DNA from 2 places in the Nonomuraea sp. ZG12 genome. Region 2 is predicted to be linked to the other one. Evidence: riboswitches for the same ligand, from Rfam matches in the RefSeq annotation. Region 2 holds a riboswitch; the other holds the start of a gene.

Region 1 (3,395 bases), on a different contig from region 2:
AGCCCACGCGCGAACTTGTGGGCGGCGGCCATCGGGCCGCCGGTGTGGGAGCTCGACGGGCCGATACCGATCTTGAACAGGTCGAAGACGCTGATCGCCATTGATGCGCCTTTCAGCTAGGCCGGGGCCCGGTGGCGGGCCCCGGCGGCCGGATCAGGAATCGCCAGAGGTGAGTGCGGCGTACTCCTCGGCGGACAGCAGGTCTTCCGCATTGCCCTCCACGCGCACGCGGAACATCCAGCCCTCGCCGTAAGGGTCGCTGTTGGCCAGCGACGGGTCGTCCACGAGGCTCTGGTTGACCTCCACCACCTCGCCGCCGACGGGGGTGAAGATCTCGCTCACCGACTTGGTCGACTCCACCTCGCCGATGGAGTCGCCCGGCTCGATGGTGGAGCCGACCTCAGGGAGCTGCACGTAGACGACGTCACCCAGGGCTTCGGCGGCGAAGGCCGTGATCCCGATGGTCGCGATGAGGCCGTCCTCAAGACCGGCCACCCACTCGTGCTCCTTGGTGTAGCTCAGGTCCTCAGGGATGTTGCTCACTTGTTCCTCCTGTAAAAGGGCAGCTCGACCCGGTCCACGGGCTCATGGCTGCCCCGGATGTCCACGGCCAGACCTTCATTGACCCCGGTGTCGACGTAGGCCAGCGCGATGGGCTTGCCCAGGGTCTGGGATGGCGCACCACTGGTGACCTCGCCGACGACGGCACCGTCCTTGGTGACCGGGTAACCGTGGCGCGGCACCCGGCGGCCTCGCGCGACCAGGCCGACGAGACGGCGCCGTGGCGGGATGTCCTTGACCGCCTCCAGCGCCGACCTGCCGACGAAGTCGCCCGGCTTGTCGAATTTCACCACTCTGCCCAGGCCCGCGTCGAACGGGGTGAGCGAGACGCCGAGCTCGTTGCCGTACAGCGGCATGCCGGCCTCCAGCCTGAGCGTGTCGCGGCTGGACAGCCCCGCGGGCCTGAGGTCGTACGGCTCGCCCGCCGCCGTCAGCGCGTGCCAGAGCGGCACGGCGTCCTGGTTGGCGATGAAGAGCTCGAAGCCGTCCTCGCCGGTGTAGCCGGTGCGGGCGATGAGCGCCTGCCGCCCGTCGACCAGCCCCGGCAGCCCGGTGTAGTACTTGAGCCCGGTCAGGTCGGCGTCCGTGAGCGTGGCGAGGATCTCCTGCGCGCGCGGACCCTGCACGGCGATCAGTGAGTACTGGTCCGAGCGATCCTCAACCACCACGTCGTACGACTTGGCGCGGGTTTTCAGCTCATTGCCGACCATTTCATAGTTCGAGGCGTTGGCCACGACCATGAACTCCTCGTCCCCGAGCCGGTAGACGATGAGGTCGTCCAGCACCCCGCCCCGCTCGTTCACGATCATGGTGTAGCGGGCCCGGCCGGGCTCCATCGCCGACAGGTGACCCACCAGCGCGAAGTCCAGCGCCTCACCCGCCTGCGGCCCGGTCAGGAAGATCTCGCCCATGTGCGAGAGATCGAACAACCCGGCCGCGTGGCGGACCGCGTTGTGCTCCGCGGACTCGCTGCCGTAACGCAACGGCATGAGCCATCCGGCGAAGTCGGTCAGCGTGGCGCCGAGAGCCTCGTGTACGTCTCTCAACGGTGTGAGTCGGGACATGTGTCGCACCTCAGGACAGGGACGGATGCACGGATCATCCTCCCCCTCTGTCGTCGTTGCCTGAGAGCTTCGCCCGGGGATTTGCCGGACTTTCACCTTCGGCGAGGCCACCAGGCCTGCTTTCCAGAGGACACCTCGTCCGTACGGTCCTTTTCCTTGAGAGGTTCGCGGGGAGGGCTTGCTCCTTCAGGGGCCCCGACCGGCTGTCAGGACGCTCTCCCGTACGGTTTCGACGGTGATGTCCGCAAGCCTAGTGGCGTCACGGGCCTGTTGTCGCGCCCGGCTTCCAGGGGAGTGAACCCGCCCGCACGCCCGGGGTCAGCAGGCGGCTATCAGGGCTTCGAAGAGGGCGCAGTCGGTGGCGGCTTCCGGGTGCCACTGGACGGCGATGGTGAAGGGGTGGGTGTCCAGTTCCACCGCCTCGATCGTGCCGTCGTCGGCCGTGGCGGTGGCCGTCAGGGTTGGGGCCAGGCGGTCGGCGGCCTGGTGGTGGTAGTGCGGCACGGTCACGGGATCGTCGCCCAGGGCCTTGGCGACCCGGCTGCCGGGGGTGGGCCGGATGGGGAGGTGGCCGAACTCGCCGGGGGCGGGGGAGTGGCCGGTGTGCCCGACGACGTCCGGGAGGTGCTGGTGGAGAGTGCCGCCGAGGGCGACGTTCAGGACCTGGAGTCCTCGGCAGACACCTAGGTAGGGGAGACCGGCGTCCAGGGCCGCGGTCAAGAGCGCAAACTCCGCCTCGTCACGAAATTTCCGGACATAGCCGGTTTGGTCGTGCGGCTGCTCCCCGTACCTGCCGGGGTCGATGTCGCCCCCGCCGGCCAGGATCAGCCCGTCCAGCCGCCCCACCAGCGCCGCCGGCTCGCCCGCCGGCGGCAGCACCACGGGCTGCCCGCCCGCCCGCACCACCTGCTCCACATAGGTGTACGGCAGCAGCGCGACGGTCATCTCCCAGACCGTGAACCGCGCGGGCTCGACGTAGGACGTGATGCCGATCAACGGCCGCTTCATCATCTTCCCCCCTACAGCGGTGTCACGTACGCGCCGGAGATCCCCCCGTCCACCAGGAACTCCGACGCCGTGATGAACGAGGCGTCGTCGCTGGCCAGGAAGGCGACCGCGGCCGCGATCTCCGACGCCTCGGCGAACCGCCCGACCGGCACGTGCACCAGCCGCCGCTGGGCCCGCTCGGGGTCCTTGGCGAACAGCTCCCGCAGCAGCGGCGTGTTGACCGGCCCCGGGCACAGGGCGTTGACCCTGATGCCCTCGCGGGCGAACTGGACGCCGAGCTCCCTGGACATGGCCAGGACCCCGCCCTTGGAGGCGGTGTAGGAGATCTGCGAGGTGGCCGAGCCCATGACCGCGACGAACGAGGCGGTGTTGATGATGGAGCCCTTGCCCTGCCGCCGCATGTGGCCGATGGCGTGCTTGCAGCACAGGTAGACGCTGGTGAGGTTGACCTCCTGGACGCGTCGCCAGGCGTCGAGGCCGGTCTCCAGGATCGAGTCGTCGTCCGGCGGGGAGATGCCCGCGTTGTTGAAGGCGATGTCCAGGCTGCCGTAGGTGTCGAGCGCGGTGGCGTACATCCGCTCGACGTCGTCCTCACTGGTCACGTCCGCCCTGACGAACAGTCCGCCGACCTCGGTCGCCGCCTTGGTCCCGGTTTCCTCGTCGATGTCCACGCAGACGACCTTCGCGCCTTCCTGTGCGAAGCGGCGCGCGGTGGCCAGGCCGATGCCGCTGCCCGCGCCGGTGATGACGGCGACACGGTCC
Region 2 (3,395 bases):
GCCGGTCTTCTCGTCGCAGGCGACGGAGACGTGGTCGGCGTCGGCCTGCCAGAGGTTGACGCCCCGCTCGGCGGCTGCGGCGACGATCCCGGCCGCGCGGCCGGGCACGCGGGCCAGCACGGTGTCGAAGAACTCCTGGTGGACGACCTCGACGCCGCCCTGTCGCAGGCCGTCGGCCAGGACCACGGCGTGCCGGTGCACGCGGGCGGCGATCCGGCGCAGCCCTTCGGGCCCGTGGTAGACGGCGTACATGCCGGCGATCACGGCCAGCAGGACCTGGGCGGTGCAGATGTTGCTGGTGGCCTTCTCGCGGCGGATGTGCTGCTCGCGGGTCTGCAGGGCCAGCCGGTAGGCGGGGTCGCCGTCGACGTCCACGGACACGCCCACGAGGCGCCCGGGCATCTGCCGTTGCAGGCCCTCACGTACGGACATGTAGGCGGCGTGCGGACCGCCGAAGCCGAACGGCACGCCGAACCGCTGCGAGGAGCCGATGGCGATGTCGGCGCCGAGCTCGCCGGGGGCGGCGACCAGCGTGAGCGCGAGCAGGTCGGCGGCGGCCACGACGAGCGCGCCGGCGGCGTGCGCCCGCTCGGCGACGTCGCGGAAGTCACGCAGCCGGCCGGAGGCACCCGGATACTGCACGAGCACGCCGAAGCACGCCGGCAGCTCGCCCGCCAGGTCGCTCTCCACGAGCGTGATGCCGAGCGGCTCTGCGCGGGTGGCCAGCACCGCCTTGGTCTGGGGCAGCGTGTCGGCGTCGATCACGAACACGTCGCTCTTGCTCTTGCCGGTCCGCCGGGCCAGCGTCATGGCCTCGGCCGCGGCGGTGCTCTCGTCGAGCAGGGACGCGCCCGCCACGGGCAGGGCGGTGAGGTCGGACACCACGGTCTGGAAGTTGAGCAGCGCCTCCAGGCGGCCCTGCGAGATCTCCGGCTGGTACGGCGTGTAGGCGGTGTACCAGCCCGGGTTCTCCAGCAGGTTGCGGCGGATCACCGCGGGCGTGACGGTGTCGTGGTAGCCCAGGCCGATCATGGAGGTGAGCACCTGGTTGCGGTCGGCCAGGGCACGCAGCTCGGCGATGGCCTCGGCCTCGCTCGCGGCGGCGGGCAGCTTGAGGCGGTCCTTGCTCCGGATCGCCTCGGGGACGGCCACGGCCACCAGATCCGCCACGGACTCGAAGCCCACGGCCTCGAGCATGCGCTGCTGCTGGCTCTGCGACGGCCCGATGTGCCGGGCGGAGAACGGCGGTGGTGACAGGTCGGTCATGGAGATGCCTCCCGAGGCGATGGAGACCGGCGCAGAGCGCGGGCGTATGCCAGGTCTCCCCCTCTGTCACCGCTGTCTTCGCGACCTGAGAGCTTCACCCCGCGGGGCTTGCACCGTCGGTGAAGCGCGCCTGGCGAGCGCGCCTGCTTTCCAGAGTTGCCTCACCCGAGCGGTACCGGTTGCCTGAGAGATTCCGGGGAGGTTGCTCCTTCGGCGCCCCGGTCCAGCCGGGGACTCTCCCGCATGGGGTCATCGACATGTCCTAGATTACTACCCTATTCGGCGCGCCCGTCGCCTCTGGGCCAGTTCGTCAGCGGGATGGTCGGCCGGGACGGTGTCCGCGACCGCCGCCCGTTCCCCCGGCAGCTCCGCGAGGGATCCCTCGACCTCGCGCCAGACCCGGCCGAGCGCGATGCCGAACACGCCCTGGCCACCCTGGAGAAGGTCTATCACCTCGTCCGCCGAGGTGCATTCGTAAACGCTCACACCGTCGCTCATCAGCGTGATCTGCGCGAGGTCGGCCACCCCGCGATCACGCAGATGCTGCACGGCGGTGCGGATCTGCTGGAGGGATACCCCGGTGTCGAGCAGTCGCTTGACGACCTTGAGCACCAGGATGTCGCGGAAACAGTAGAGCCGTTGGGAACCCGAACCTTGCGCTGCTCTTATCGTGGGCTCGACCAGGCCGGTGCGCGCCCAGTAGTCCAGCTGCCTGTAGGTGATGCCGGCTGCCGCGCACGCCGTCGGGCCACGGTATCCGATGTCGTCCGGCACCGTCGCGGGCTGCTCGTCGAAGAGCAGGCCCTGCTCTCCGGCACGCTGCCGCGCGCTCTCACGCCGTACCGGATCTTCCTGGCCGGCCGTCTTTCCCTCGCCGCTGCTGACCGCCACGCGGACCTCCGGCTTTCTCTCATCCCGCGGCCTGATCTGGGGGTTCGTAAAAAGGCGGCCACGGGTTTCACTTGCACCGTAGGACCGTGACCATGCCCAGTCAACGATCCGGCTCGGCGCGTCGTGAAGCGTAAATGCACTGAAATACCTACCCCGCCCTGCCAAAGTCTTCGGGAGAGATCGTGTCAAGGAACTCCCTGAACTTCTCCACCTCGTCCTCCTGGTCGTCGGGGATGATCACTCCGGCCTCCTGAACGACCTCCTCACTGGCGAAGATGCGTGCCCCGGTGCGCAGCGCCAGCGCGATGGAGTCGGACGGCCTGGCGCTCACCTCCACGCCGTTGGAGAACACCAGGTCGGCGAAGAAGATCCCGTCACGCAGGGCGACGATGTTGACGGCACGCAGGCCCACGCCGAGGGCGCTCAGCACGTCCCGGAACAGGTCGTGCGTGAGCGGCCTGGGCGGCGGCTCCTCCGCCTGGGCCAGGGCGATGGCCGTCGCTTCGGTCATGCCGATCCAGATGGGCAGGAACCGTTCCCCGTGTGCCTCCTTGAGCAAGACGATCGGCTGATTTGTGGGCATTTCTACGCGAACACCCACGACCTCCATCTGCAACACGGGCTGCTCCATATTCGACTGGCCGGCGACCCGGCACAGCTCATTGCTGGTCCGCTTCTGCAATTCAACGTAACACCCGGGGGGCCCTGAATGTCCCTCGGGCCGCTCATCGCCCGAGAACGCTCCGCACGCCCGTACGCAGCAGGGCCTCGTGCAGGTCGAGCAGGAGCGTGGACAGCTCCCTGGCCGTCTCGTCGGCCTCGCCGATCGCGCCTGGCGCCCGCCGTTTCAGGATCGGCGCCACGGTCTGCTCGACCAGACCGGCCTCCCGTTCGGCCGCCGCCTTGACCGCCCGCAGGTGGCGGGCGTGCAGCCCGAAGCGGGCCAGCGCGCCGACGCTGCGCGCCACCTTGAGCGCGTCCTCGTCATAACGCCTGGCCTTGGGCGCGAGCAGGCCGTAGTCCTCCAGCTCGGTGAGCGTCTCCTCGTCGAGCCCGGCCGCCTCCAGCAGCTCGGCACGGCTGAGGCGCACCTCCTGCTTGTCCTGCACGGCGCGGGGGCGGGCGAAGCTCTCCGCCATCTTGTCCTTGATCACCCTCAGCGGCAGGTAATGGTCCCGTTGCTCGGTGAGGATGTAGCGGAGCTGCTGGACGTGCAGGTGGGTGAACTTGCGAAAGCC

The links. A riboswitch is a leader RNA that binds a small molecule or an ion and turns the genes downstream of it on or off. The one in region 2 is predicted to bind glycine.
Region 1: linked by a shared signal. The riboswitch ahead of gcvT (glycine cleavage system aminomethyltransferase GcvT) and the one ahead of gcvP (aminomethyl-transferring glycine dehydrogenase) in region 2 are both predicted to bind glycine.

What each region holds. Positions count from the first base shown of each region.
Region 1 is NZ_JBQHCW010000003.1:212,161-215,555, reverse strand. It holds gene ACTMTF_RS12820 (L-serine ammonia-lyase) at 1-101, opposite strand, end outside; gene gcvH (glycine cleavage system protein GcvH) at 154-543, opposite strand; gene gcvT (glycine cleavage system aminomethyltransferase GcvT) at 540-1,625, opposite strand; glycine riboswitch at 1,663-1,759, opposite strand; glycine riboswitch at 1,760-1,857, opposite strand; gene ACTMTF_RS12805 (gamma-glutamyl-gamma-aminobutyrate hydrolase family protein) at 1,944-2,633, opposite strand; gene ACTMTF_RS12800 (3-oxoacyl-ACP reductase) at 2,645-3,395, opposite strand, start outside.
Region 2 is NZ_JBQHCW010000001.1:1,210,294-1,213,688, reverse strand. It holds gene gcvP (aminomethyl-transferring glycine dehydrogenase) at 1-1,266, opposite strand, end outside; glycine riboswitch at 1,427-1,518, opposite strand; gene ACTMTF_RS05640 (MerR family transcriptional regulator) at 1,537-2,157, opposite strand; gene ACTMTF_RS05635 (bifunctional nuclease family protein) at 2,306-2,776, opposite strand; gene ftsR (transcriptional regulator FtsR) at 2,883-3,395, opposite strand, start outside.